Regions from separate parts of the Streptomyces sp. JNUCC 64 genome, predicted to be linked through region 2. Evidence: riboswitches for the same ligand, from Rfam matches in the RefSeq annotation. Region 2 holds a riboswitch; the other holds the start of a gene.

Region 1 (14,989 bases), 5.0 Mb from region 2:
GAGCCGCCGGGCGAGCTCGACTTCGCGCCGCGCGCCCCCGTGCCCCACCGGGGCGACCCGGGCGAGGACGTCGCACGGCGTCAGCCGCAGCGTCAGCCTGTTCGCGTCGTGGAGGACGACCGCGTCGTCGACGGGCAGGCCGAGCGCGGCGGCGACCGACGTCGCGGCCGCGATCGCGCGGGTGGTGCCGGTCGTCGCCACCCTCGGATCCTGACAGAGATCCCTGTGGGAGCCCGGCGGCTGAGGCCCCGGACCGGGGGCACGGACCGGGGAAACCCGGCGGAGGCCCAGGCGGCGACGGACGAGCACGGTGCCGGGGGCGGCGCAGCCAGACGCCACCACCCGGCACCACCCGACCAGCCGTCCCATCGGCACCGCCCCGGGTCGGCACCGCCCGATCAGCACGTCCGGGTCCCCGTGCCCGGCGCACCCGGGCCCCGCCCGTCGACGTCCACCGTTACGGTGGGCCGATGACGTCGATCAAGAAGTTCCAGGTCACCTTCGACTGCGCGGAGCCCGGGCGCGTCGCCCGTTTCTGGTGCGAGGTCCTGGGATACGTCGTTCCGCCCCCACCCGAGGGGTTCGCCAGCTGGGAGGAACACGACCGCTCGCTGCCGCCCGGGCACCCTGACCCGGGAGCCGTCTGCGTCGACCCCTCGGGGGTCGGCCCCCGGCTGTACTTCCAGCGCGTTCCCGAGGGCAAGGTCGTCAAGAACCGGGTCCACCTCGACGTACGGGTCGCCACCGGGCTGGTGGGCGAGGAGCGCCTCGCCGCGCTGGAGGCCGAGTGCGCGCGGCTGGTCCCGCTCGGGGCGGAGCGCGTACGGCTGCTGACGGCCGACGGGTACGACGAGTCGTGCATCGTGATGCGGGACGTCGAGGGCAACGAGTTCTGCCTCGACTGAGCCGCCACGACCCGTCGTCGTTCCGTTCAGCCTCCGTTCCGCTTCCGTTCCGTCTCCGTTCCGACGGGCCGGGTCGGACTCCGACGGACACGACCGGCCAGGCCAGCAGGTCAGAGCGGTCGTCACCGTCCGGAGCGCTCCCCGGAAGCCCCGTGGGCGGAACGGCCGGCGCGCTACGCGGAACCGGGTCCGCGCGACGCCCGGCGCACCACGCGGTAGCGGAGGTAGACGTTCTTCGAACCGAAGGTGCGGGTCTCGACGAGTTCGAGGTCCACCCGGTTCCCACTCCGGGGGAAGAACGGCGTGCCGCCTCCGACCAGCACCGGGTGGACCACGGCCCGGTACTCGTCGATCAGATCCGACGCGGCGGCCTCGGCGGCGAGAGTGGCCCCTCCGATCGCGATGTCGCCCTCCCCCGGTTCGGCCCGCAGCCGTTCGATCTCCTCCGCCAGGCTGCCGGAGGCCAGCCGGGCTTCGCCCCGCACCTCCGACAACGTCGTGGAGAACACCACCTTCGGGAGGGGGTTCCACAACGCGGTCCACTCCCGCTGCGGTTCGTCGAGCGACGGGTCCTGATCGGCGGTCTCCCAGTACAGCATCGTCTCGTACAGCCGTCGGCCCAGCAGATGGACCCCGACCTCCCGGATGTCGTCGATCCAGAAGCGGAAGGTCTCCTCGTCGGGCTCGGTCCAGTCGAAGCGTCCGTCCGGCCCCACGATGTAGCCGTCGAGCGAGACGCCCATCGAATAGGTCACCTTGCGCATCCGTGTCCTCCTCCGTAGCGGAATCCGACACTACGACCGCCGAACGCCACGGAACTCATCGCGACTCGCCCGGTCCTCCCGCTGACGGTCCGTTTCGACGTGCGACGAGCCGGGTGCTCCGCTGACGGGCGCGGGCCACGGCTCCGCCCCGGCCGCGCGGGCCGCCCGGCCGCCGCGTACCACGCCTGACCGCCCGGGTCACCGGACGCCCGCACCCCCGTGGCGGGCGCCCGGACGGGACCCGGGCGAACGGCGTCACCCCGCCCGTCGGCCGGGGCACCACCGGCGGTGGGCCCGGCACACGCTGCCCCGGGCCCACCGGGCGACGGCCCGGCGCGCGGACGCCCCGGTCCCGGACGCGCGCGCCGTGCCGTCGTCACGCGTCCAACCTGCCAGGGCACGAGGCGGAAGCGGATCCTCCCCAAGGCCGGACCCCTCTCCCCCACGCGGACGATGCGAACGGCCCGGAAAGATGAGGACGACCTCCCGGACCACCCCCTGACAGCGGTCCGGACCGCTACCAGGGCCACGGTCCTGAGCGGCTGCCGGACGCCGGAGGACGGAGGACGGAGGACGGAGGACGGAGGACGGAAACGGACCGCGACTACCGGCCCCCAAGCATCCCCACCCGGAGAAAACCGCTGGACAAGGCCCCACCCATCAGCAGACTGACCCCATGTCACCCAAAGAAGACCTCCACTTCTACCTCCAGTCCGCCCGCGACGCCCTGTTGTGGAAGCTCGAAGGGCTCTCCGAGTACGACGCCCGCCGCCCGCTCACCCCGACCGGCACCAACGTCCTGGGCCTCGTCAAGCACACGGCCTCGGTGGAACTGGGCTATCTCGGCGACACCTTCGGGCGGCCCTCCGGCGAGGCGCTGCCCTGGGCGGCTCCGGGCGCCGAGCCCAACGCGGACATGTGGGCGACCGCCGACGAGTCACGCGAGGACGTCGTGGGTCTCTACCACCGGGCGTGGGCACACGCGGACGCGACCCTGGAGGCGCTGCCGCTGGACACGGTCGGCCGGGTGCCCTGGTGGCCCGAGGGCAGGGACGACGTGACGTTGCACCACGCCGTGGTCCGGGTGATCGCCGACACCCACCGGCACGCCGGTCACGCCGACGTCCTGCGGGAGCTCCTGGACGGCAAGGTCGGCATGAACGAGGGCAACGACAGCCTGCCGTCGCACGACCGCGCCTGGTGGGAGGCGTATCGCGGCCGGGTGGAACGCGCGGCCCGGGAGGCTGCCGACCGGACGACGTGACGAGGGAGAACGTCCCACCGCCCCGGAGAGACGGACGAAGCCCGACAGACTGAACCGATCGGGGGAACCAGAACCCGAAACCGAAACCGGAGCCGGAACCGGAGCCGGAACCGGGAGCGGCCCGGCACAGACCCGAGAACCGGCCCGGAAAGCGGGGACGCGTCCCGGGCCACGGGCCAGGTCCGCCACCCGGCGCCGGGCGCCCGGCGACAAGCGACAAGCGACAAGCGAGCGACAAGCAACCGGCACCCGGCGACAGGTCCAGTGATCCCGCATTGGCCTTGGCCGGAGCGGCGCCACCCCGGTTACGGTCCGTCCATGCGCCTGCGAATCGTCGATGCCTTCACCGACCGCCCCTTCTCGGGGAACCCCGCCGGGGTCGTCCTCTTCGGGGCCGAGTCCCCCGACGAGGCCGCCGCCTTCCCCCCGGACGCCTGGCTCCAGGCCGTCGCCGGGGAGGTGAACCAGGCGGAGACGGCGTTCGCGCACCCCCTCCCGCCGGGCGGCGACGCCGACTGGGCGCTGCGCTGGTTCACCCCGACCACCGAGGTCGACCTGTGCGGTCACGCCACCCTGGCCACCGCGCACGTCCTCGCGGCGCGGGGGCTGGTCGCGGGCCCGGTCAGGTTCCGCTCCCGAAGCGGCGTCCTGACCGCGCTGCCGCACCCGGACGGGACCATCACCCTGGACTTCCCGACCGCCCCGCTCACCCCGGTCGCCGCCCCGCCCGGACTCGCCGAGGCACTGGGCGCCGAGCCGCTGTCCGTCCACGACACCGGACCGCACCTCGGTGACTTCCTGGTGGAGCTGCCGGACGAGGCGACCGTCCGGGGGCTCGTCCCCGATCTGCGGGCGCTGACCCGGCTCTCGGAGCGGGGCGTCATCGCCACCGCCCTCGCGGAACCCGGCGGGGAGCACGACTTCGTGTCGCGCTGCTTCTTCCCCCGGATCGGCATCGACGAGGACCCGGTGACCGGCAGCGCCCACACCGCGCTCGCCCCGTTCTGGGGCGCGCGCCTCGGCCGCGCCACCCTCACCGGGCTGCAGGCGTCGGCCCGTTCCGGTCTGGTGCGGACCGAGGTCAGGGGCGCCCGCACCCTGCTGACCGGGCACGCGGTGACCGTCGTCGACGGCGAGCTGCTGGCCGCCGCGCCGACGGACTGATCACTCCGGCGGGGTGGGCAGCCAGTCGACCCGGCCCGCGAGCAGGGCGTATCCGACGAACGCGCCGATGTCGAGCAGGGTGTGGGCCACCACCAGCGGCCCCACCCGCCCCCACCGCCGGTACAGCCAGACGAACACCACGCCCATCACCATGTTGCCGATGAAGCCGCCGATGCCCTGGTAGAGGTGGTACGAGCCGCGCAGCACCGAACTGACGGTCAGCGAGGCCCAGGGCGAGAAGCCCAGCTGGTCGAGCCTGCGCAGCAGATAGGCGAGGACGATGACCTCCTCGACCACGGAGTTCTGGACCGCCGACAGCACCAGCACCGGGAACTTCCACCAGACCTCGGGCAGCGCCTCCGGCACCACCGTCAGATTGGCGCCGAACCCCCGGGCCAGCAGGTAGAACACGATCCCGGTGCTGCCGATCACCGCCGCGACGGCCGCTCCCCGGCCCAGGTCGGACCAGGGCCGGGAGCGGTCGAAGCCGAGCGCCCTCAGTCCGACGCCCTCCCTGATCAGCAGATGGGCGACCAAGGCGACGGGCACCAGGGCGGAGGTGATGCCGAAGAGCTGCCAGGCGAGGTCGAGCCAGGGCCGTCCGGGCGCCGCCGAGGCGTTCATGGTGGCGGCCTGGTCCTTGAGGCCGCCCGGTTCGGTGACCGACCCGAGGAAGCTGATCAGCGCGGCCACCCCGCTCGCGCCGAGCGAGAGCGCGAGCACCAGGAGCGTCTCGTCCCGCAGCGTCCGCCGTGAGAGCCGCTCCACCGGCCCGGCCGCCGTCCCCGCTAGCGTCTGCACCCTGCCTCCAGTCGAGTGGTCCCCTGCTCCCGCCGGACCCGGGCCACCCGGCCCGGCCCGGCCACGGGCCCATCCTCTCCCGACGGCACCGCCCCCGGTGCCGGGGGGGCGCGCGGAAGGTGTCACCCGGCCGGAGCGGACACGGGCGGTGTCACCCGGCGGCGGACGGCACGAGCGGTGTCACCCGGCCGGGGAAGGCAGGGGCAGGCCGGTCACTCCAACGGGAAGGCGGGCTGCGGCAGTCCGACCGGCCAGGTGTGCACGGGTTCCCCGGAGTGCATCAGCTCGCAGTACCGGCGGGTGGTGGCCGCCAGCGCCGCCTCGCGCCCCAGACCGCCCTCCAGGGCGCGGTGATAGGTGGCCGTCTGCCAGGAGGCCCCGTTGACCCGGGTGCGGCAGCGCTCCTCGATGACCCCGAGGTAGCGGTCCCGGTCGGCCGGGGCCACGCCCCAGGCGTCCAGTCCGGCCGAGGCCAGCGGCAGCAGTTCCTCCCGCACCAGGGTGACCGCGGGAACGCTCCGGACGCCGCCGTGGCGTCCCGGGCGGGGCCAGCGGAGCTCGGCGTCGATGCCGTGGCGGCAGGCGTCGTCGAAGTTGGCCCGGGCCTCCTCGAAGGACAGCCGGGTCCACACGGGGACGGGGTCCTCGGCCAGGGCGCGCACGACCCCGTAGTAGAAGGCGGCGTTCGCGACGACGTCGGTGACGGTCGGCCCGGCGGGCAGCACCCGGTTCTCGACCCGGAGGTGCGGGACGCCGTCCGCGATGCCGTACACGGGACGGTTCCATCGGTACACGGTGCCGTTGTGCAGGACGAGTTCGGCGAGCGAGGGCACCCCGCCGCCGTCGAGGGTGCGCAGCGGGTCCTCGTCGTCGCAGATGGGCAGCAGCGGCGGGAAGAACCGCAGGTTCTCCTCGAAGAGGTCGTACGCGGAGTCGATCCAGCGCTCCCCGAACCAGGTGCGCGGACGCACCCCCTGGGCGGCCAGCTCCGGCGGACGGGTGTCGGTGGACTGCTGGAACAGCGGTGGACGGGACTCGCGCCACAGCTCGCGGCCGAACAGGAAGGGCGAGTTGGCGCCGAGCGCGATCTGGACCCCGGCGACGGCCTGCGCCGCGTTCCACACCCCGGCGAACCGGGCGGGGGTCACCTGGAGGTGCAGTTGCACCGAGGTGCAGGCGGCTTCCGGGGCGATCGACTCCGACGTGCAGACGAGCCGTTCGACCCCGTCGATGTCGAGGAGGAAGTCCTCGCCCCGGGCGGCGACGATCTGGTCGTTGAGCAGGGTGTAGCGGTCGGCTTCCGAGAGGTTCGCGGAGACCAGGTCCTTCTGGTCGAGGGTCGGCAGAATCCCGATCATCACGATTCCGGCGTCGACCTCGTTCGCTTTCCGGTGCGCGTACGAGAGACCGGTGCGGAGTTCCTCGGCGAGCTGGTCCAGTACCCGTCCGCCGAGCCGGTGGGGGGCGATATTCACTTCCAGGTTGAACATGGCGAGCTCGGTCTGGAAATCCCGGCTCGCGATCCGTTCCAGCACTTGCGCATTCATCATGCGCGGCAGTCCGTCCGGCCCGGCGAGATTGAGTTCGATCTCCAGTCCCATGAGGTTCTTGGGCCGGTCGAAGCGCTCCTCCTCCAGCAGTCGCCCGAGTCCCGCCAGGCACTGCCGGAGCTTCGCCCGGTACCGGTGCCGGTCGGACAGGTCGACCGCGCCCGCTACGACCTTCTCCCCCATCGAAGCGTTCCCTCCTCGAAGTGGGCAGCCCACCGTCCCGGCCGCTCTGTCCTGGGGTCCGTCCTGGGGGATGATGCCCAGACGGCACGATCGATAACGCCCCATTGCGGCCACCCGGACGGTTACCGTTGACACGTTAACCCGCGGAGCGGTTTCCGTGGGCAATGGGTGATACATCCGGGAAACACCGGCACGGATGGTGCACGGCACCGGGGAGGTGTCGGCGGGAACTCCGCCGAATGATGGCTCGAAAGGTCGGAGAAAACGAGCCGTCCGGCCCCGGAAAGCAACGCGAGGTCACGGAGTCACGAGCCCCACGAATGGGGATAAAAATACCTCGCGCGCCGACCTGAACGCATCTTGTTCCCCGCAATTCGATCAGCTAGCCGAATCAGCAAACGAACACGCGTCGTATAAACTTCGCTACCAAGGCAGAGAGTTGGCGCTCGCGGCCCCGGTCCCCCGCCGCCTCGCCCACCTCTGACCTCATGCGCTGACAGTGACGTCCGCACTTTCCCTGGTTCCGCCTGCCGGTGAATGAGAGGCGACCCACCATGCCGCTGGTCTTTCCACCCGCTCCCGCGCCCGCCCTGCGCAGCGTCGTCGCGGCACTCGGCTCCCCCACGGCCGTCCGTGAGGCCCGAACCCCCGCCCTGCGCACCGCGCAGGGTCCCGTCGTGGCGGAACTGCCGCTGCCCGTCCACGTGCTCGACCGGCTCGTGCCCGCCTCGTCCACCAGTCTGTCGGGCTGGCGCTACGTGATCCGCTCCGGCGACCAGTCCGTGGCCGCCGCGGACACCGTCCTCACCCCGGACGGCTGGGCCTTCTCGCACTTCTTCGAGGGCCCGTACATCGCCTCCACCGAACGCGCGGTGCGCCAGGCCGAGTCCCTGCCGACGCCGTACCAGGCCCGGCTGCTGTCCGTCCCCGGGCTCTACATGCTGACGCTGTGGCTGCACGGCGACACCACGGCCGACCCCGCGGGCGGCACCCTCGCCCCGGCCGACCTGCTCGTCCCGCTGGCCCCCGCGCCCCCCGGGGTCGCGGCCCACCACGCGCTCCGCGCGGACCAACTGCTGCCCGCGCTGGGCCACCGGCTCACCCCGGAGCCCCCGCTCACCGCGCCCGCCTGAGCCCTCCCCCTCCCTGCACTCCCCGTCCATCGGCGTACGGGGCTTCGGAGGGGGCGCACGCCCGCGCACGACCCCTCGGGCCCGGCACTCACCCAGAGTGCCGGGCCCGCTCTTCTCCGCTCACCGGCCCGGAAGGACTAGCCCTTTGTGGCCATGTCGAACCCCCCGTTCGGACAAGCAATTTGAGCGGAACCATCCTTGCGGGTGATAGGTCTTCCGCGCGGAAGAACCCGCTGCCGCGAAATCCCTGCGGAATCCCGTCCGGGGGGCAACACTGGGGAGCAGTCCGACGATACGGGGGGCGGCCATGAGCACCGAGTCCAGCCGCAGCACTGACGTCACACCGCAGCGAAAGAACGCATCCATCATGTGCCAGCACCAGCCATCGTGCCCGACGGCGGAGTCCGCCGACCGTGAGGCCGCGCTCGCCGTGGCCCACCGCCCCGAACAGGGGTGGAGTCTCCTCTGCAACGGCGTCCTGCTCTTCGAGGACACCGGCGAACTGCTGCCCAGTGGGGAGATCATCGCGCCGCACCGTCCCCTGGGGACGGACGGCGTGATGACGGCCGCCTAGGCCGCTGGTACGGCCCGCACGGCGACGCACACGCCAGCGCGCCGCCAACGCGCCACCGACGGCGAGCGCGACGGCACGCGACGGCGGCACGCACGGGGCGACCGCCCCGCCGGAACGCCGACGGGGCCGGTCCGGACGCTCCCGGACCGACCCCGTCATCCGAGGGCTGCTCAGTCCTCGTACGCGTCCAGCGGCGGGCAGGAGCAGACGAGGTTGCGGTCGCCGTACGCCTGGTCGATCCGGCGGACCGGCGGCCAGTACTTGTCGGCGGGCGACACCCCGGCCGGGAAGACCGCCTCGTCACGGTCGTAGGCGTGCTCCCACGCCCCACCCAGGGCGCGCGCGGTGTGCGGCGCGTTCCGCAGCGGATTGTCCTCCGCGGGCCACTCGCCCGACGCCACCTTGTCGATCTCCGCGCGGATCGCGATCATCGCGTCGCAGAAGCGGTCGAGCTCACCGAGGTCCTCGCTCTCGGTCGGCTCGATCATCAGGGTGCCCGCGACCGGGAACGACATCGTCGGGGCGTGGAAGCCGTAGTCGATGAGGCGCTTGGCCACGTCGTCCACGCTGACGCCGGTCTCCTTGGTGAGCGGACGCAGGTCGATGATGCACTCGTGGGCCACCAGACCGCCCGGACCGGTGTAGAGGACCGGGAAGTGCGGTTCGAGGCGCTTGGCGACGTAGTTCGCCGAGAGCACCGCGACCTGGGTGGCCCGCTTCAGCCCCTCGCCGCCCATGAGCCGCACGTACGCCCAGGAGATCGGCAGGATGCCCGCGGAGCCCCAGGGGGCCGCCGAGATCGGCCCGACCCCGGTCTCCGGCCCGGCCGAGGGCTGGAGCGGGTGGTTGGGCAGATACGGCGCCAGGTGCGCGCGCACCGCCACCGGGCCCACACCGGGACCGCCGCCGCCGTGCGGGATGCAGAAGGTCTTGTGCAGGTTGAGGTGCGAGACGTCGCCGCCGAACCGGCCGGGCTTGGCGAGCCCCACCAGGGCGTTGAGGTTGGCGCCGTCGACGTAGACCTGACCGCCCGCGTCGTGCACGGCCGCGCAGATGTCGGCGACGTGCTCCTCGAACACCCCGTGCGTCGAGGGATAGGTGATCATCAGCACGGCCAGCTCGTCACGGTGCCGCTCGATCTTGGCCCGCAGGTCCTCGACGTCGACCTCGCCGTCGTCGGCGGTCGCGACCACCACGACCTTCATCCCCGCCATCACCGCGCTGGCGGCGTTGGTGCCGTGCGCGGAGGAGGGGATCAGACAGACCGTGCGCCGCTCGTCGCCGTTGGCCCGGTGGTAGGCGCGGACCGCGAGCAGCCCGGCCAGCTCGCCCTGGGAACCCGCGTTGGGCTGCAGGGACACCTTGTCGTAGCCGGTGACCTCGGCGAGCCGCTCCTCCAGCTCGTGGATCAGCGTCAGATAGCCCTGCGCCTGCTCGGCCGGGGCGAAGGGGTGCAGCTGGCCGAACTCCGGCCAGGTGACCGGCTCCATCTCGGTGGTGGCGTTCAGCTTCATGGTGCACGAGCCGAGCGGGATCATGCCCCGGTCGAGGGCGTAGTCCCGGTCGGACAGCCGCCGCAGGTAACGCAGCATCGCCGTCTCCGAGCGGTACTGCCGGAAGACCGGGTGCGCCAGGTAGTCGTCGGAGCGCAGCAGCTCCCGGGGCAGGGCGTCGGCGAGGACGGCGTCCAAGGCCTCGACATCGGCCTCGGCGCCGAAGGCGGACCACACGGCGGCGAGCTGCGCGCGGGTGGTGGTCTCGTCGCAGGCGATGCCGACGTGGTCGGCGTCGACCAGCCGCAGGTTGACGCCGCCCTCCCGGGCCGCGGCGACGACGTCGGCGGCGCGGCCGGGCACCCGGGCGGTCACCGTGTCGAAGAACGCGCCGTGCACGACCTCGGTGCCCGCCGTGCGCAGACCCTCGGCGAGGATCGCCGCGTAGCGGTGGGTCCGGTGGGCGATGGTCCGCAGGCCCTCGGGGCCGTGGTAGACGGCGTACATGCCGGCCATGACGGCGAGCAGCACCTGCGCGGTGCAGATGTTGCTGGTGGCCTTCTCCCGGCGGATGTGCTGCTCACGGGTCTGGAGCGCCAGCCGGTACGCCCGGTTGCCGTCGACGTCGACGGAGACGCCGACCAGACGGCCGGGGAGGCTGCGGGCGAACTTCTCGTGGACGGCCATGTACCCGGCGTGCGGTCCGCCGAAGCCCATCGGCACGCCGAAGCGCTGGGTGGTGCCGATCGCGATGTCGGCGCCCAGCTCACCGGGCGGGGTGAGGAGGGTGAGGGCGAGCAGGTCGGCGGCGACGGTGACGACCGCGCCCAGCTCGTGGGCCCGCTCGATGACGGGCCGCAGGTCGCGCACCGCGCCGGAGGCTCCCGGGTACTGGAGCAGGACACCGGTGACGCCCCGCTCGGCGACCTCGGCGGGGATGCCCTCGCCGAGGTCGGCGACGACGACCTCGACCCCGGTCGGTTCGGCGCGGGTCCGGATCACGGCGACGGTCTGGGGCAGGGCGTCGGCGTCGACGAGGAAGACCCCGTTCTTGACCTTGCCCACCCGGCGGGCCAGCGCCATGGCCTCGGCCGCGGCGGTGCCCTCGTCCAGCAGGGAGGCGCCGGAGGTGGGCAGCCCGGTCAGCTCCGCGACCACGGTCTGGAAGTTCAGCAGGGCCTCCAGACGGCCCTGCGAGATCTCCGGCTGGTACGGGGTGTAGGCGGTGTACCAGGCCGGGTTCTCCATGACGTTGCGGAGGATCACCGGCGGGGTGAAGGTGCCGTGGTAGCCCAGTCCGATCATGGAGCCGAGCACCTGGTTGCGGTCGGCGAGGGAGCGCAGCTCCGCGAGGACCTCGGCCTCGGTGCGGGCCCCGGGCAGGTTCAGGGCCTCGGCGTTCTTGATGACGTCGGGGACCGCGGTCGCCGTCAGCTCGTCCAGCGAGCCGTATCCGACCTGGGCGAGCATCTTGGCGCGGGCCTCGGCGTCGGGGCCGACGTGGCGCCGTTCGAAGGGGATGCCCTGTTCGAGCCGGGAGAGCGGGGGACGGTTGACAGTCATTGCGGGGGCCTCCTGGTCGGTACGACCTGCGAGGGGCACCATGACGCGGGTGCCCGGACGGCCTCCCCCTCTGTCATCTCAACCTGAGAGCTTCACCGGACCGGAGCCCGGCTTTCACCGTCGGTGAGGGTGGAGGGTGCGCACCGTCCGCCCTGCTTTCCAGAGTGACCTCACCCGCGCGGTACTGGGGGCCTGAGAGATTCCGGGGAGGATTTGCTCCTTCGGCGCCCCCGGTCGTCAGCCGGGGAGCTCTCCCGCGCAGGGTCAACAGCCGTTTACCAGCCTACCAGCGGGTCTTCGCGCTGAGCTTCGAGTGGCCACCCTGAGAAATGTGCTCTTTCGTAGTGCTTACGGATGAGTTGCGACCAGCTGGAGGGCACGTGCAGACCGACATCGATCCGCGCAACCTGATCGGCCGCAAGGCGTTCGACCTCCACGGCACGAGGATCGGCACGGTGGACGAGGTCTACCTGGACGACGCCACCGGGGTACCGGAATGGGCGGCGATAAGGACGGGGCTGTTCAGCCGCGACGCGTTCGTCCCCCTGGAACCCAGCGAACTGGTGGAGGGCACCCTCCGGGTGCCCTTCGAGAGGGCCCTGATCAGGGACGCCCCGGACTTCAGGGTCGGCCGCCACCTCTCCCCCGAGCAGGAACTCCGGCTGTACCACCACTACGGGCTCGACGTGGCCTCCCCCGGCCCGGTCCCGTCCGTCAGGGAGGCCCTCGGCGGGGAGGGCCCGGGCGACGCCGCCGGTTCCTCCGGCGAGCGGTAGCCGTCCGTCCCCTCCCCGGGCGGGTCCGTCAGCAGGGACACCGGATCCGACGGGGTCAGCTCCGGATCGTCCACCGCGAAGGTGCGCACCCGCCCCGGCCCCGCGTCCGGGGTCTCGAACCGCACCGTCACCCGCCCCACCCCGCTGCCCTGGACCCAGCCCGCCCCGTACACGGCGTGCCGCACGTCGTGCCCGGCCGGCCACCGGGGGAACGCCCGGGACCGCGCGGGGACCGCCCCGGCACCCTCCGCTCCGTCCCCGGCCATCCCCGGGGCCCCGGTGTCCACGGCGCCGCCCTCACCGCCGTCCCCGGCGGCGGGCGGCTCCTCCCCGGCACGTTCCCCCGCCGCCTGCGCGAAGAGGTCCTCCTGGGTGTAGTCGGCGAGGCCGCTCACCCCCACTCCGAGGAGCCGCACGCCCCCGGTGGTGTCCACGGACTCCAGCAGCCGGGCGGCGGCCTCCCGCACCACCGCCGGGTCGTCGGTGGGACCGCGCAGCGTCTCGGAGCGGGTCAGCGTGGAGAAGTCGTAACGGCGCACCTTGAGGACCACCGTCCGTCCGGAGTGCCCCGAGGCCCGCAGCCGCCGTACGCACCGCTCGGCGAGCCCCTGGACCTCCAGCCGCACCCGGGTCCGGTCGTGGATGTCCACGTCGTAGGTGTCCTCCACGGACACCGACTTCGTCTCGCGCTCGGCCACCACCGGCCGCTCGTCACGGGCGAGGGCCATCGCGTACAGCCCCGCCCCGTGCGCCCGGCCCAGCAGCCGCACCAGCTCGTCCTCGCCCGCCTCGGCCAGCTCCCCGACCGTGGTGATGCCCGCGCGCCGCAGATGGTCCCCGGTGGCGGGGCCGACCCCCGGCAGCACCCGGACCGGCATCGGCGCCAGCAGCGCCCGTTCGGTACCGGCGGGCACCAGCAGCAGCCCGTCCGGTTTGGCCTCCTCCGAGGCGATCTTGGCGACCATCTTGGACGCGGCGAGCCCCACCGAGCCGGTGAGCCCGGTGGCCGCCCTGATGTCCGCGCGCAACCGCTCGCCGACCACGCGGGCGGACGCCTCGTCCCGGGCCGCCCCGACCGCCTCCAGATCGACGAACGCCTCGTCCAGGCTGAGCGGCTCCACCAGCGGCGACAGCTCCCTCAGCAGGCCCATCACCCGGTCGCTGATCTCCCGGTAGAAGGCGAAGCGGGGCACCAGGTAGGCGGCGTTCGGGGCGAGCCGCCGGGCCTGGGCGGTGGGCATCGCGGAACGCACCCCGAAACGCCGCGCCTCGTACGAGGCGGTGGCGACGACTCCGCGCGGCCCGAGGCCACCCACCACCACGGCCTTGCCCCGCAGACTGGGCTTGGCCGCCTGCTCCGCCGAAGCGTAGAAGGCGTCCATGTCCAGATGCAGGATGGTGGGCTGGTTCCTCACCCCTCCGATGCTGCCCTACGCCACTGACAACGGCGGTGGCGGCGGGACCGGGGTCAGCCGGCCCGGTTGCGACGGCGGGCCAGCTCGTCCGCCGGATTGTGGCCGATCAGGGTCTCCCCGGTGTCCACCCGCTCGCCGTGCAGCTGCGAGAGCGCGCTCTCCACGTCCCGCCACACCACGCCGACGGCGATCCCGAAGACGCCCTGGCCGCCCTGGAGCAGCTTGTGGACCTCGTCGGGGGAGCCGCACTCGTAGACGGTGGCCCCGTCGCTCATCAGCGTCATGCGCTCCAGGTCCCGGAACCCGCGCTCCCGCAGATGCTGGACGGCGGCGCGGATGTTCTGGAGGGAGACGCCCGTGTCGAGGAACCGCTTCACGATCTTCAGCACGACCACGTCGCGGAAGCTGTAGAGCCGCTGGGTGCCCGAGCCGTGGGCGGGCCGCACACTGGGCTCGACCAGCCCGGTACGGGCCCAGTAGTCGAGCTGGCGGTAGGTGATGCCCGCGGCGGCGCACGCCGTGGGGCCCCGGTAGCCGACCTGCTCGGGGGAACGTCCGTCGCCCTCGGGGGCGGGACGGGAACGGGTCGGCGGCTGCCCGGCCCGGCCCTCGTAGAGCGCGTACGGGCCGCCTTCCCCCGGAATCCGTCCGGGGGCACCCCCAGCCGTACCGTCGCCGCTGCTTCTCACGCCGACCTCCGTCCTTGACCTGCCTTCCCGACGGTAGGCAGTCACTCGGGGTGCGTCAACGATCGCCACACTCGCCACGCCGAGTGATAATCACCCTACGAGTGGTTTCCCGTGCCCGATGGTGGGGAAAGGCTAACCGAATGCGCCGAGAGGGCCGCCCCCGGTACCGGGACGACCCTCGAAATCCGGCCGGACGCCCGAGGCGCTCCGCCGCACGACACGGTCACTGGCTGTTGGTGTCGAAGTCCTCGGGGGAGATCTGGTCGAGGAACTCGCGGAACTTCTCCACCTCGTCCTCCTGCTCGTCGGGGATCGCGATCCCCGCGTCGTCCAGGACCCCGTCGCTCCCGTAGATCGGCGTTCCCGTCCGCAGCGCCAGCGCTATCGCGTCGGAGGGACGCGCGCTGACCTCGACTCCGCTCGCGAAGACCAGTTCCGCGTAGAAGACGCCTTCGCGGAGGTCCGTGATGCGCACCTCGCTCAGCTCCTGGCCCACGGCTTCCAGCACGTCCTTGAACAGGTCGTGGGTCAGCGGACGCGCGGGAGCCATGCCCTGCTGGGCGAAGGCGATCGCCGTCGCCTCCCCCGGACCGATCCAGATGGGGAGGTAACGGTCGCCTCCCACTTCTCGCAGAAGCACGATCGGTTGGTTGGAGGGCATTTCGACCCGGACACCTACGACGTCGAGCTCGTTCACACAGCAACCCTAGGCCGT
Region 2 (14,989 bases):
AGGATGCGCGCGCCGTCCAGGGTGCGCTGCTGGCGCTCCCGGAACTCCTCGGTCGCGGCGACCTTGAAGGCGACGGCCTTCGCGGCGACCACGTGCTCCAGCGGACCGCCCTGCTGGCCCGGGAAGACCGCCGAGTTGATCTTCTTCGCCAGCTCCTGGGTCGACAGGATGACGCCGCCGCGCGGACCGCCGAGGGTCTTGTGCGTGGTGGTGGTGACGACATGGGCGTGCGGCACCGGGTTGGGGTGCAGCCCGGCCGCGACGAGACCCGCGAAGTGGGCCATGTCGACCATCAGGTAGGCGCCGACCTCGTCCGCGATCCGGCGGAACGCGGCGAAGTCCAGCTGACGCGGGTAGGCGGACCAGCCCGCGACGATCAGCTTCGGCTTGGACTCCTTGGCGAGCCGCTCGACCTCGGCCATGTCCACCTGGCCGGTGGTCTCGTCCACGTGGTAGGCGACCACGTCGTAGAGCTTGCCGGAGAAGTTGATCTTCATGCCGTGGGTCAGGTGCCCGCCGTGGGCGAGGTTCAGACCCATGATGGTGTCGCCCGGCTTGAGCAGCGCGAACATCGCCGCCGCGTTGGCCTGGGCACCGGAGTGGGGCTGGACGTTGGCGTGCTCGGCGCCGAACAGCTCCTTGATCCGGTCGATGGCGATCTGCTCGATCACGTCGACGTGCTCACAGCCGCCGTAGTAGCGGCGGCCCGGGTAGCCCTCCGCGTACTTGTTGGTGAGCACCGAGCCCTGGGCCTCCATGACGGCGACCGGGGCGAAGTTCTCCGACGCGATCATTTCCAGGGTCGACTGCTGGCGGAGCAGTTCGGCGTCGACGGCGGCGGCGACGTCCGGGTCCAGCTCGTGCAGAGGGGTGTTCAGAAGCGACATCAGATGATCCCTAGTTGTGGGTCAGCCCGCGGAAAAGGCGGTGTAGTCGTCGGCGGAGAGCAGATCGTCCGGCTCGCCCGTGACGCGCACCTTGAACAGCCAGCCGCCCTCGAAGGGCGCGGAGTTCACCAGGGACGGGTCGTCGACGACGTCCTGGTTGGACTCCGTGACCTCGCCGCTCACCGGGGAGTACAGGTCGCTGACCGACTTCGTCGACTCCAGCTCGCCGCAGGTCTCGCCCGCGGTCACCTGCTGGCCCACCTCGGGGAGCTGGGCGTAGACGACGTCGCCGAGCGCGCCGGCGGCGAACTCGGTGATGCCGACCGTGGCGACGCCGTCACCATCGGGAGCCGACAGCCACTCGTGCTCCTTGCTGTAGCGAAGCTGCTGGGGGTTGCTCATGGTGGGAATTCTCCTGTACGCGGGGGAGTGCTGAGGAACGGGACGTCTTGGCATGCGAGACGGACGGCGGGACGCGCGGGGGAACGCGCGCTCCGGCGGCCGTGGACGAGGAGTCCGTGGGCGGATCGGAGTGGTGCGGCGGTGCGGGTGGGCCGTGGGGCGCGTGGGGCGTGAGCCACAGGTGACCGTGGGTCCTACGGGTCCATGGGTCCTGTGAGGTCCGTGGGCTGCGGGGCGACCCGGGACGGGCGGATGCCGGGTGTGACCCGTACCGTCCGTCCGGCGGTGGCCCGCTGCCCGGCGGTGGCCCCGAGCGGGCCCCGCCCGGCCCGGTGGGCTACTTGGCGCGCCGGTAGAAGGGCAGGGCCACGACCCGGTACGGCTCGTGGGTGCCCCGGATGTCCACGCCGACCCCGACGGCGCCCGGCTCGGCGTGCGCGGCGTCCACGTAGGCCATGGCGATCGGCTCGCCGAGGGTGGGGGAGGGGGCGCCGGAGGTGACCTCGCCGATCACCGCGCCGTCCGCGACCACCGCGAACCCGGCGCGCGGCACCCGGCGGCCCTCGGCGACCAGTCCGACCAGCTTGCGGGGCGGGTGGGCGGCGGCCTTGGCGGCGGCGGCCTCCAGCGCGGCCCGGCCGACGAAGTCGCCCTCCTTCTCGAACTTCACCACCCGGCCGAGCCCGGCGTCGAAGGGGGTCAGCGCGGTGGTCAGCTCGTGCCCGTAGAGCGGCATGCCCGCCTCCAGGCGCAGGGTGTCCCGGCAGGACAGCCCGCAGGGCACCAGCCCGACCGGGGCGCCCGCCTCGGTGAGCGCCGTCCACACCCGCTCGGCGTGCTCCGGGGCGACGAAGAGCTCGAAGCCGTCCTCGCCGGTGTAGCCGGTGCGGGCGATCAGCGCGGGGACGCCCGCGACCGTGCCGGGCAGCCCGGCGTAGTACTTCAGACCGTCCAGATCGGCGTCCGTGACCGCCTTGAGGATGCCCGGCGACTCGGGGCCCTGCACCGCGATCAGCGCGTAGGCGTCCCGGTCGTCGCGGACCTCGGCGTCGAAGCCGGCCGCCCGCTCGCGCAGCGCGTCGAGGACGGTCTGGGCGTTGCCCGCGTTGGCGACGACCAGGTACTCGGTCTCCCCGGTGCGGTAGACGATCAGGTCGTCCAGGATGCCGCCGTCCTCGCGGCAGATCATCGTGTAACGGGCCCGTCCGGCGCCGATCGTGCCGATGTTGCCGACCAGCGCGTGGTCCAGCAGCCGCACGGCTCCCGGTCCGGTGACGGTGATCTCCCCCATGTGGGAGAGGTCGAAGAGCCCGGCGCGGGTGCGGACGGCCTGGTGCTCGTCGCGCTCGCTGCCGTAGCGCAGGGGCATGTCCCAGCCCGCGAAGTCGGTCATGGTCGCACCGAGCGAACGGTGCAGCGCGTCGAGCGCGGTACGGCGTGGGGCGGTGCTCATAGAAGGGTGCTCCCAGGGCATGACGGCAGGGCATGACGGCGAGGTGATCCTCCCCATCTGTCATCGGACCTGAGAGGTTCGCCGGGAGCCACGCCGTTGACGGCGGGTCTCTCGCCCGGTTTGCACCTTGGGTGGGACCGCGCGCTCTCCGGCGGCGCGATCCGCTTTTCAGATGTGCCTCGCCCGCGCGGTATCTGGGCCTGAGAGATTCAAGGGAGGGACTTGCTCCTTCGGCGCCCCGGTGTGGCCGGGGGCTCTCCCGCGCGGATTCAAGCGGCCGGTATGCAGTTGGTTGGCGGGCTCATCATTGCACGCATTCGCCGTGGTGGGCAGGGCGGAGTCCGCCGGATCCGGAGGACGGGGCGGGGACGGGGCGCGCCGGACCCGGGAGGGCGCGTCCCGCCGCCCCCGGAATCCAGGCCCCCGTCGGGATCCCGGCGGCGACCCCGACGGGGTTCCCGTGGGGGTGGGGCGCGGCGGCCGGGCCCGGGTGCGCGCCGGGGCGTGCGGAGGCGTTCGGCCGGGGACCGCGACGGCCTCCGCCGGGTGGTCGCGCCCCCGCTCCGGTCCGCCGCTCCCGCCCCGCTGGCCGCTCCGATCCCGTCCCGTGCGGCCCTCCGTTCCCGCCCCGCCCGGGCTCGGGGGCGGCCGACGCGGGTCCGGGGACGGTCCGGCCCGTGCCCGGGACGCGGCCCGGGACGTGGCCCGCCATGTGCCCGGGATTCCGTGACGGTCCTGTGGCGGGATCCGTACGGAAACGCCGTTGTCCGAAATTACCCGCTCTTTACACTCGACGGGGAAGGCTCACGTGACCGACGGAGGGGACGATCACGGTGAACAGGACCAGGGTGTATGTGAGCGCTTCGGGCGTCGCGCTGCCCGAGCAGCCGGGGGCCCGTGCCCGGAAGGCGTGCGGGGGCCGGACCGTCAGGATCGTGCGGGACCTGCGGGAGCGGGCGGGCCGGGGGCCGCGCGCCCTCCGGTTCGCGGCCGGTGACCTCGTGGTGGTCTCCGGGCTCCCCGGCAGCGGCAAGTCCACCTTGATGTCCCGGGCGGTCGACCCCGCCCCGCCGTCCGCCGCCGCCGAGGAGGACGAGGACCCCGACCCCGGCGGACCGCCCGCTCCCGACCGGCCCCCCGCCACCCTGCGGGTGGACTCCCAGGACACCCGGGACCGCTGGGCGGCCCGGATGCCCCCGGCGGTCCCCTACGCCCTGTACCGGCCGCTGGTGCGGCTCGCCCACTTCGCCGGGCTGCGCCGGGCGTTGCGCTCCGGGGCCAGCGTCGTCGTCCACGACTGCGGGTCCCAGGCGTGGGTGCGCCGCTGGCTGGCCCGCGAGGCCCGGCTCCGGGGCCGGGCACTGCACCTGCTGCTGCTCGACGTGGCGCCGGACACCGCGCTCGACGGGCAGCGGTCGCGGGGCCGGGGGGTCTCCCGGTACGCCTTCGCCCGGCACCACCGGGCGGTCGGACGGCTGGTGCGGGACGCGGAGCGCGGAACGCTGCCGCCGGGCTGCGCCTCCGCCGTGCTGCTGGACCGGGCGGCGGCCGACGCGCTCCGGTCCATCCGGTGCGACGGGACGCCGCACGGATAGCCGCCGTCCGGCGCCCGTTCCGTCACCGGCCCTTCTCCCGGGGGACTTTCCCGCACGGCCGCTGCGGCGGGCCGCTCCGGCCGGTGCGGGCACGGGAACGCGGCCCGGGGGCCCGTCGGCTTCGCATAAGGTGCCTGCGCAGACGCAGCGCGGTACCGAGCAGGTGGTTGACGTATGGAGATTCCGGCCCAGGCCCCCCACCCCGCGCCCTCCGGGGCGCCCGAGTCCCCGGTCCCCCCGGACGCCCCCGGTGCGGGGACCGGCTGGCCGGTGAACGAACTGGAGGAGGCGCTCGCCGCCTCGGTGGGGGTGCCGTCCGCCGCCGGGCGGATCATCGAGGTGCTCGGCCGCAGCCGGGTGTGGGTGCCGCTGCCGGACGGCGGCGGTCCCGACAGCGGCACGCTGGACCTGCCCGCCCTGGAGATCGACGGTCAGGGCTACGTCCCGGTGTTCACCTCCGCCGAGCAGTTCCGGCGGGTCGTCGGCGACCGGATGGGCGGCACGGTGGCGCCCGCCGTCGAGTTCGCCCGGGGACTCCCCCCGCAACTGGGCATCGTCCTCAACCCGGACGGGACGGTGGGCGTCCCGCTGCCCCCGGCCGCCGTCGCCGAGCTGTGCCGCGCGGGCCGCACCGTCCTGGACGGTCCGGTCAGCGGCGGGCGGGTCCGGCTCTTCCAGCCCGACTGGAAGGAGGATCCGGTCGACTTCCTCACCGCCGCCGCCGCCGAGTTCGCCGCAGTGCCCGCGGTCACCACCGCCCGCCGCTGTCTGGCGAGCGTGGAGGGCGGAGAACCGGCCCTTTTCGTCGGGGTCGAGCTGGACCGCTGGGAGGACGAGAACCGCGAGCGGCCGCTGGACGCGCTCGGCCGGGCGCTCGGCCGGGTCCCCGTCCCCTGGGGCGTGAACCTGGTCCTCCTGGACGTGGCCCAGGACCCGGTGGCCGACTGGATGCGCGAGCGGGTGCGGCCCTTCTACACCCGCGAGCCCTGACCGGACGCCCCGGCCCGGTGCCCTGACCGGACGCCTCGGCCCGGTTGCCCGGCCCGACCGGCGCGCCGACCAGCGCCGCCGTGCCGCCCCGCCTGCGGCCCGCCGGTCTCCCAGCCCCGCACGCCCCGCAGGCCGGTCCGCCCCGTGCGCAGGTCCGCCGCCCCGCGCCCCACCGCCCCGCCCCGCGCGGAACCGGCCACCAGCGAACGCCCGTCCCCCGTCCGGGACCGCTGGCGCGCGGGGCGGGGCGGGGACGGGTCCGTCCGGGTGACTCCGTGAGCTGTGACGGACCTGGGACCGGCGGGTCAAGTCCGTCCGGGCGGCGGCGCTTAAGCTGGTTCCATGGTCCGGGCGGGGGCCGTGGCGCCCGCCCGGACCATGGCGGGTGTATCGGGTACGGAGCCGCGTCGCGCTGCTCCGACGGGTCGAAGGGGCGGTCAAGGGTGAGTGCGTCGGGCACGGCTGCGGCCGGGCGGATCGAGCACATGCTGCGCCAGGTGACCCCCGGGCGCTATGACGCGTACGAGGCGCTGCTGCAGGCCCTCGCCGACCCCGAGGGCGGCCGGGTCCGGATGCTGCTGTGGCACGGCGCCCCGGGCTCCCCGGACGCCCAGTACGGCAACATGGACCTCGACGGCCTCGGCTACGCCCCCTGCGTCACCTCCGCCCAGGAGCTGTCCGCGAGCGGCTGGAACCGCGCCCACGAGACGCTGCCCGTCACCGAGGTGGCGCGGGCGCTCTACCCCGACCGGTACGGCCTCTGGCTCAACCCGCACGCTCCGGACGGCGGGATCGGCATCCCCTGGCTGGATCTCCGCCGGATCGCCCTGGGGCTGGACCGCCAGCCCGCCGGACCGCTCCGGATCTCCGACCCGGCCATCGAGATCCCCCAGTTCTACGCCGTCCTCGGACAGAACGCCCATCGCACCCCCGCCGTGCGCGCGCTGAACCGGGGGTGGGTGCAGCCCGCGCTCGGCGCCCCCTACCTGGCCATCGGGCTGGACGTGTACGACGCCGGGCCCGAGGCCGTCGAGGCGGTGCGGGTGATGATGCGGCAGTCGATCGGGGCGGTGCCCGAGGGGCTCGCGGTGTCCACGGTGGCCCTGGGCGACGAGTACGACCCCGTCGCGATGTGGCTGAGAGCGAACGCCCGACCGTTCTACGACCGCGAATCGCACGTCGCTCCGGCCGCCCCTACCGCCGGGTACGGTTACCCGCCGCGCTAGCGATTGACTCGTCCTCCCTTGTCGGGCAACAGGTGTTGTGTTCCTGTTGCCCGTTTCCTTTGTCTCTGACGTCCCTTGGGCGGGATGTCTCGTGGTTCTACGCGCGTTTGGCCGAAAAGCTCAACTCCGGCCCGTCCGGGCTGCGTTACCCGCCGTTCGAATAACGGAACCCCACGGACCGCATCACGGTTGCGCATCCATTCAGGACCAGGTCTGGCTACGGATCGCGGCAGCGATGAAGACTCCCGCACCAGAGGTCGCGCGGCCCCGCTCGCCGGGGGTGCCGGTCCTCGCGTACGACGGACCGTCGTACCGTCCGCCCCCGGCGGCAACTACGGGCCGGTCACCGCCGGTTGAGAAGAGGGGTCCCTGCCACGATGACGGCACCATTGCACGAGCCGACCGCCGAAGCGGCCCCGCCCCCCGCCGGGGAGGCCGTGGCGGTCCAGGGGAAAGCGGTGCAGGGGCGCTCGCTCGGGCGCATCGCCTGGGAGCGCCTGAAACGCGACAAACTCGCCCTGTCCGGGGGAGTGGTGGTGCTGCTGCTGGTCCTGGTCGCGGTCTTCGCCCCGCTGATCACCAAGCTGTACGGTCAGGACCCGAACGTCTACCACGAGGACCTGATCGACCCGCTGATGTCCACCCCGGTCGGCTCGCTGGGCGGGATGAGCGGTGAGCACTGGTTCGGCGTCGAACCGGTCAACGGTCGCGACATCTTCGCCCGGATCGTGCACGGGGCGCGGATCTCGCTGCTGGTGGGCTTCGCCTCGGCGCTGGTCGCCGTGGTGATCGGCACGGTGCTCGGGGTGCTCGCCGGGTACTTCGGCGGCTGGCTGGACGCGCTCGTCAGCCGGGCGATGGACCTGCTGCTGTCCTTCCCCCAGCTGCTGTTCATCATCGCCCTGGTCTCCGTGATGCCGAACGAGATGCTGGGACTGACCGGGACCGGGGTCCGGGTCTTCGTGATGATCCTGGTGATCGGCTTCTTCGGCTGGCCCTACGTCGGCCGGGTGGTGCGGGGCCAGACCCTGTCGCTGCGCGAGCGCGAGTACGTGGAGGCGGCCCGCAGCCTCGGCGCGGGGCGCTTCTACATCCTCTTCAAGGAGCTGCTGCCCAATCTGGTGGCTCCGATCATCGTGTACATGACGATGATGATCCCCACCAACATCCTCACGGAGGCGGCCCTCAGCTTCCTGGGTGTCGGCGTCAAGCCGCCCACCTCCTCCTGGGGCGACATGCTCTCCCTGGCGGTGAACTACTACGAGTCCGACCCGATGTACATGGTCATCCCGGGTCTGGCCATCTTCGTCACCGTCCTCGCGTTCAACCTCTTCGGCGACGGCGTGCGTGACGCGCTGGACCCGAAGGGCTCCCGCTGAACTGCCGTACCCCTCAAGCGCCCGTCACCGACGGGCGACGATCACACGGAGGAACCGACATCGTGACTACCCACAGCAGAGGACGGCGCAAGCAGGTCGCGGCGGCGACGGCCGTGGTCGCGGCGCTGCTGGCCACGGCGGCGTGCGGCGGCGGCGACAACGATGGCAAGGGCGGCGGCGGCAAGGCCGCGGGCTTCGACGCGGCCAACAACAAGGTCGCCAACGCCTCCACCAAGAAGGGCGGCACCCTCAAGTTCGCGGGCGCCCAGGACGCCGACTCCTGGGACACCACCCGCGGCTACTACGGCTTCGCGTGGAACTTCATGCGCTACTACAGCCGTCAGCTGGTCACCAGCCAGACCGAGCCCGGCAAGGCGGGCTCCGACCTGACCCCGGACCTCGCCACCGCGCGCGCCGAGGTCAGCGACGACGGCAAGACCTACAAGTACACCCTGAGGGACGGCATCACCTGGGAGGACGGCAAGCCGATCACCTCCAAGGACGTCAAGTACGGCATCCAGCGCGTGTGGGCGCAGGACGTGCTGGCGGGCGGCCCGATCTACCTGAAGGACGTCCTCGACCCCAAGGGCGAGTACCCGGGCCCGTACAAGGACAAGTCCAAGGACAAGCTGGGCCTGAAGGCGATCGAGACGCCCGACGACAAGACGATCGTCTTCAAGCTCCCCGAGGCGAACAGCGACTTCGAGGAGATGCTCGCGCTGACCTCGGCGTCCCCGGTCCGCCAGGACAAGGACACCAAGTCCAAGTACCAGCTCAAGCCGTTCTCCTCGGGCCCGTACAAGTTCGAGTCGTACACCCCGAAGAAGGAACTGACCCTCGTCCGCAACACCGAGTGGAAGCAGTCCTCGGACCCGGTGCGCAAGGCGCTCCCGGACAAGATCACGGTCACCTTCTTCTCCAACGCCAACGAGATGGACAACCGCATCCTCGCGGGCGACTACCACCTGGACATCAACCAGACCGGTCTCTCCCCGCAGGGCCGCATCAAGGCGCTCAAGAGCCACAAGGGCAACCTGGACAACCCGGTCTCCGGCTACATCCGCTACGCGGTGTTCCCGCAGACGGTCGCCCCGTTCGACAACATCGAGTGCCGCAAGGCCGTCATCTACGGCGCCGACCACAAGTCCCTCCAGACCGCGCGCGGCGGCCCGATGGCCGGTGGCGACATCGGCACCAACATGCTCCCGCCCTCCGTCCCGGGCTCCGAGGGCCAGAAGTACGACCCGTACGGCCTCGCCAAGAACGACGGCAAGCCGGACCTGGCCAAGGCCAAGGACGCGCTCAAGAAGTGCGGCAAGCCGAACGGCTTCGACACCACCATCGCGGTCCGCAACAACAAGCCGGTCGAGGTGGCCACCGCCGAGTCGCTGCAGGCGTCGCTGAAGGCGATCGGCGTCAACGTCGAGATCGACAAGTACGACGGTTCGCAGACCTCCGGGATCATCGGCAACCCGAAGATCGTCAAGGAGAAGAACTACGGCATCATCATCATGGGCTGGGGCCCCGACTTCCCGTCGGTGCAGGGCTACGGCCAGCCGCTGTGGGACAGCAAGTACATCCTCGACAGCGGCAACAACAACTTCGCCATGATCAAGGACAAGGCGATCGACGCCAACTTCGACAAGTTCGTCACCGAGCTGGACGACGCGAAGAAGGAGCAGATCGCGACCGAGATCAACCACCAGGTCATGGAGGGCGCGTACTACCTGCCCTTCGTCTTCGAGAAGTTCATCAACTTCCGCTCGTCCGCGCTGACGAACGTCTACACCACGGACGCCTACAGCGGTCAGTACGACTTCATCAGCCTGGGCCTGAAGAAGTAACACCCCCCGGCACACCCGCCGTACGGCACGAAAGGCAGGTGAAGGCCGGGAGCGGTCGGGCCGAAGCGCTGTGCTCGCATACCTCATCAGGCGGTTCATGGCCGCCGCAGTGATGCTGGTGGTCATCGTCGTGGTGGTCTTCGGCATCTTCTTCCTCATCCCCCAGTGGGCGGGCGTCGACCCGGCCACCATGTACGTGGGCAAGCAGTCCGACGACGCGGCCGTGGAGGCCGTCCGCGAGAAGCTCCAGCTGGGCGACCCGATCTACGCCCAGGTCCTGGAGTTCTTCAAGGGCCTGTTCGCCGGGCGCACCTACGCGGCGGGCGGCGAGGTCACCCACTGCCCGGCGCCCTGCTTCGGCTACTCCTTCCGCAGCGAGCAGGCCATCTGGCCGGTCCTGACCGACCGGCTCCCGGTGACCCTGTCGCTGGCCCTCGGCGCGGCCGTGCTGTGGCTGCTGCTCGGCGTCGCGGCGGGCGTGCTCTCCGCGCTCAAGCGGGGCACCCTGTGGGACCGCTCCGCGATGGTCGTGGCGCTCTCCGGCGTCTCCCTGCCGATCTACTTCACCGCGCTGCTCTCGCTCGCCGTCTTCGACCACGGCCTGGGGCTGATCGACGGTCAGTACCAGGAACTCGCCGACGGCCCCGGCGGCTGGTTCCAGGGGATGCTGCTGCCCTGGGTCACCCTCGCCTTCCTGTACGCCGCCATGTACGCCCGCATCACCCGGGCCACCATGCTGGAAGTGCTGGGCGAGGACTACATCCGCACCGCGCGGGCCAAGGGCCTCACCGAGCCGGTCGTCATCGGCAAGCACGCGATGCGCTCCACGATGACCCCGATCCTCACCATGCTCGGGATGGACCTCGGCGCGCTGATCGGCGGCGCGATCCTCACGGAGACCGCCTTCAACCTGCCCGGCCTCGGCCAGGCCGTGCTCAACGCGATCAACGAGCGGGACCTGCCGATCATCCTCGGCGTCACCCTGGTCACCTCGCTCGCGGTGATCGTCGCCAACCTCGTCGTGGACGTCCTCTACGCCGCGATCGACCCCCGAGTGAGGCTCGCATGACCCGATCCCGTACGCCCGGGGCGGCCCTCGGCGAACCCGTCGCCGGGTCCCCGGCGCCGACCGCGTTCCTCGACGTCCGCGATCTCAGGGTGCACTTCCCCACCGACGACGGCCTGGTCAAGTCCGTCGACGGGCTGAGCTTCACCCTGGAGAAGGGCCGCACCCTCGGCATCGTCGGCGAGTCGGGCTCCGGCAAGTCGGTGACCTCGCTGGGCATCATGGGCCTGCACACCGCGGGCCAGTACGGCAAGCGCAAGGCCCGGCTCTCCGGGGAGATCTGGCTCGACGGACAAGAGCTGCTGTCCGCCGACCCCGAGCGGGTGCGCGCGCTGCGCGGCCGCGAGATGGCCATGATCTTCCAGGACCCGCTGTCGGCGCTGCACCCGTACTACACGATCGGCCAGCAGATCGTGGAGGCGTACCGGGTCCACCACAAGGTCGACAAGAAGACCGCCCGGAAGCGGGCGGTCGAGATGCTCGACCGGGTCGGCATCCCCCAGCCGGACAAGCGGGCCGACAGCTATCCGCACGAGTTCTCCGGCGGGATGCGCCAGCGCGCCATGATCGCCATGGCGCTGGTGAACAACCCCGAACTCCTCATCGCGGACGAGCCGACGACCGCCCTCGACGTCACCGTCCAGGCGCAGATCCTCGATCTGATCCGCGACCTCCAGAAGGAGTTCGGCTCGGCGGTCATCATCATCACCCACGACCTGGGCGTCGTCGCGGAACTCGCGGACGACCTGCTGGTGATGTACGGCGGTCGGTGCGTGGAACGCGGCCCCGCCGAGCGGGTGTTCTACGAGCCGCGCCACCCCTACACCTGGGGACTGCTCGGCTCGATGCCCCGGCTGGACCGCGAGGAGACCGAACGCCTCGTCCCGGTCAAGGGCTCCCCGCCCTCGCTGATCAACATCCCGGACGGCTGCGCCTTCAACCCGCGCTGCCCGTACGCGGACCTCCCCAAGGACAACGTCACCCGCACGGTCCGCCCCGAACTCTCCGAGGTCGGCGGCGCCCACTGGGCCGCCTGCCATCTGCCCAAGGAGCGGCGGGAGCGCATCTGGGCCGAAGAGATCGCCCCCAAGCTGTGAGCGAGGACACCACCGTGACGAGCGACGACCAGGGCTCCGCGCCGGTCCCCGCCCCGCGCCCCGGCGGCGCCGCCCTGACGAAGGACGCGGCGCCCGGCGAGGTGCTGCTGAGGGTCAGCGGGCTGCGCAAGCACTTCCCGATCCGCAAGGGGCTGCTCCAGCGCCAGGTGGGCGCGGTCAAGGCGGTCGACGGGATCGACTTCGAGGTGCGCGCGGGGGAGACCCTGGGCGTGGTCGGGGAGTCCGGCTGCGGCAAGTCGACCATGGGACGGCTGATCACCCGGCTGCTCGAACCCACCTCCGGGAGCGTCGAGTTCGGGGACCGGGACATCACCCACCTCGGGGTGGCGGGGATGCGGCCGCTGCGGCGCGACATCCAGATGATCTTCCAGGACCCGTACTCCTCGCTGAACCCCCGGCACACCATCGGCACCATCGTCGGCGCCCCCTTCCGGCTCCAGGGGGTCACCCCCGAGGGCGGGATCAAGAAGGAGGTGCAGCGGCTGCTGGAGGTGGTCGGCCTCAACCCCGAGCACTACAACCGCTATCCGCACGAGTTCTCCGGCGGCCAGCGCCAGCGCATCGGCATCGCCCGCGCGCTGGCGCTGAAGCCGAGGCTGGTCGTCGCGGACGAGCCGGTGTCGGCGCTGGACGTGTCGATCCAGGCGCAGGTGGTCAATCTGCTGGACGACCTCCAGACCGAGCTGGGCCTCACCTACGTGATCATCGCGCACGACCTGTCGGTGGTCCGGCACGTGTCGGACCGGATCGCGGTGATGTACCTGGGCAAGATCGTCGAGCTGGCGGACCGCAAATCGCTGTACTCGGCGCCGATGCACCCGTACACCAAGGCCCTGATGTCGGCGGTGCCGATCCCGGACCCCCGGCGGCGGACCGCCAAGAGCGAGCGCATCCTGCTCAAGGGCGACGTCCCGTCCCCGATCTCCCCGCCCAGCGGCTGCCGCTTCCACACCCGCTGCTGGAAGGCGACGGAGGTCTGCGCCGTCCAGGAGCCGCCGTTCCTGGAGCTGGCCCCGCAGCGGTTCGTGGCCTGCCACCACCCGGAGAACGCGCCCGACCAGGCGCCGGGGGAGACCGTCCGGCTCACCGGGGCCGCCGAGGCGGTGGAGGTGGTCACGGTCGGCAAGGACACCCCGGAACCGTCGGGCACCGAGCCGTCGGGCACCGAAGCGTCCGGCACCGGTCCGTCCGGCACCGAACCGTCCCGGGTGCCGACCTCCACCGGGGAGGCCACGGCGGACCCCGCCACCGACGCGACCGGCCCCGACACGACCGGCACCACCGGCGGCTGAGCCGAACCGCCGCGTCCGGCCCGCGTCCGGCCCGGTGGCCGCCCCTCCCCAGGGGCGGCCACCGGGCTGTTGGTGTGTCCGGGGCGCGGTGGTGCTGGCGCTGGTGCCTGGTACGGGGCGGGGGCGTGCCGTACGGGCGCCCGGGGTGCGTGGGCGCGCGGGTGCGCCGTACCGGTCCGGGCGCGAGTGCGCCGTACGGGCTCGGGGCGTACGGGGGTGTGCCGTACCGGCCCGGAGCGCGGGTGCGCGTGCGGAGCCGGGGCGCGGCCGGGTCCGGCCGCACCCGACCGCACCCGGCGGGGTCGGCCGCGCTCGGCGGGGGTGGCCGCACCCGGCCGCGCTCGGCGAGGGCCGCCGGGCGCCGGTGGCTCCGGTGGGATCCGGCGCGGCGCGGCCGGGCGCGGCCCGGCCCCGTGGCCGGGGTCCGTGCGGGCGTACCGGGATGTCCCGGGCGAAGGGGGTGTCCGGTCCGGGGGAAAATGACCCGGTGCTCCACGATCTCTTCAGCCCCACCGTCCAGCACGTGCTGGACCTCGCCGGAATCTTCGTCTTCGCGATCTCCGGCGCCCTGCTCGCCGTCCGCAAGAACTTCGACGTCTTCGGCATCGCCGTGCTCGCCGAGGTCACCGCCCTCGGCGGCGGGCTCTTCCGCGACCTGGTGATCGGCGCGGTGCCCCCGGCCGCCTTCACCGACCTCGGCTACTTCCTGACCCCGCTGGTGGCAGCGGCCCTCGTCTTCTTCCTGCACCCCGAGGTCGAGCGGATCCAGAACGGGGTGAACGTCTTCGACGCGGCGGGCCTCGGGCTGTTCTGCGTCACGGGCACCACCAAGGCGTACGAGTACGGGCTGGGCCTGACCTCGTCGGCGGTGCTGGGCCTCGCGACGGCGGTCGGCGGGGGAGTGCTGCGGGACGTGGTCGCGAACGAGGTCCCGTCCCTGGTCCGCTGGGACCGCGACCTGTACGCCGTCCCCGCGATCGTGGGCGCGACCATCGTGGCGCTCTGTCTCAAGTACGACGCCCTCAACGGGGTGACCAGCGTGATCGCGGTCGTCACCGCGTTCGCGCTGCGGCTGCTCGCGATGCGGTACCACTGGCGCGCGCCGCGCGCCTGGAACCGCCGCTCGACGGCGGTGGAGGCCACGGAGTAGCCGTGTCCGGCGTCCCGTGGGGCGCGCGGACGCGTGCCGGGCGGGCGGGGCGGGGAGCGGACGGCTCTCCGCCCCGCCCGCCGCTTTGCTATTCGGTCTTGCTAGGTACCACTAGTCAGCGTTACTGTGTACCAGTACTCAATGACGCTGATGAGCGCGGGAGGTGAGGTGTTCCATGGCCAAGCTGGAGACGGAGATGCTCAAGGGCACGCTGGAGGGCATCGTCCTCGCGTCCCTGTCCGGCCGTCCCGCCTACGGCTACGAGATCACGGCACGGCTGCGGGAACTGGGCTTCGCCGGGATCGCCGAGGGGACCGTCTACGCGCTGCTCCTGCGGATGGAGAAGCGAGGGCTCGTGGACGTGGAGAAGGTCCCGTCCGAGAAGGGGCCGCCGCGCAAGGTGCACTCCCTCAACGCTGAGGGACGGGAGTACCTCGAAGAGTTCTGGAGGGCCTGGAGCTTCCTCACGGAACGACTGGACCTGCTCCGCGAAGGGGGAGAGTGACCATGTCCGATGCCGGGGAGAACGGAATCCTCGCGAAGGTGATCGGTCCCAAGAAGCGCTGGCGGGCGTACAAGGCGCGCGT

Evidence for each region. Region 2 has a riboswitch for glycine ahead of gcvT (glycine cleavage system aminomethyltransferase GcvT). Riboswitches for the same ligand answer to the same signal wherever they lie in the genome.
Region 1: it holds a riboswitch for glycine, as region 2 does, so the genes downstream of both, gcvP (aminomethyl-transferring glycine dehydrogenase) here and gcvT (glycine cleavage system aminomethyltransferase GcvT) in region 2, are expected to answer to the same signal.

Annotation. Positions count from the first base shown of each region.
Region 1 is NZ_CM137015.1:7,266,341-7,281,329, reverse strand. It holds gene ACVWNX_RS29985 (phosphotransferase family protein) at 1-201, opposite strand, end outside; gene ACVWNX_RS29980 (VOC family protein) at 471-905, shown strand; gene ACVWNX_RS29975 (dihydrofolate reductase family protein) at 1,079-1,669, opposite strand; gene ACVWNX_RS29970 (DinB family protein) at 2,346-2,933, shown strand; gene ACVWNX_RS29965 (PhzF family phenazine biosynthesis protein) at 3,252-4,097, shown strand; gene ACVWNX_RS29960 (CPBP family intramembrane glutamic endopeptidase) at 4,098-4,898, opposite strand; gene ACVWNX_RS29955 (glutamate-cysteine ligase family protein) at 5,111-6,631, opposite strand; gene ACVWNX_RS29950 (hypothetical protein) at 7,186-7,764, shown strand; gene ACVWNX_RS29945 (DUF5999 family protein) at 8,132-8,338, shown strand; gene gcvP (aminomethyl-transferring glycine dehydrogenase) at 8,509-11,394, opposite strand; glycine riboswitch at 11,564-11,661, opposite strand; gene ACVWNX_RS29935 (PRC-barrel domain-containing protein) at 11,775-12,170, shown strand; gene ACVWNX_RS29930 (DNA polymerase IV) at 12,068-13,585, opposite strand; gene ACVWNX_RS29925 (MerR family transcriptional regulator) at 13,639-14,274, opposite strand; gene ACVWNX_RS29920 (bifunctional nuclease family protein) at 14,498-14,971, opposite strand.
Region 2 is NZ_CM137015.1:2,239,575-2,254,563, reverse strand. It holds gene glyA (serine hydroxymethyltransferase) at 1-887, opposite strand, end outside; gene gcvH (glycine cleavage system protein GcvH) at 909-1,289, opposite strand; gene gcvT (glycine cleavage system aminomethyltransferase GcvT) at 1,627-2,742, opposite strand; glycine riboswitch at 2,921-3,014, opposite strand; gene ACVWNX_RS08805 (AAA family ATPase) at 3,570-4,337, shown strand; gene ACVWNX_RS08800 (enhanced serine sensitivity protein SseB) at 4,512-5,327, shown strand; gene ACVWNX_RS08795 (enhanced serine sensitivity protein SseB C-terminal domain-containing protein) at 5,771-6,553, shown strand; gene ACVWNX_RS08790 (ABC transporter permease) at 6,931-7,932, shown strand; gene ACVWNX_RS08785 (ABC transporter substrate-binding protein) at 7,995-9,776, shown strand; gene ACVWNX_RS08780 (ABC transporter permease) at 9,847-10,845, shown strand; gene ACVWNX_RS08775 (ABC transporter ATP-binding protein) at 10,842-11,939, shown strand; gene ACVWNX_RS08770 (ABC transporter ATP-binding protein) at 11,954-13,252, shown strand; gene ACVWNX_RS08765 (trimeric intracellular cation channel family protein) at 13,740-14,402, shown strand; gene ACVWNX_RS08760 (PadR family transcriptional regulator) at 14,578-14,907, shown strand; gene ACVWNX_RS08755 (DUF1048 domain-containing protein) at 14,910-14,989, shown strand, end outside.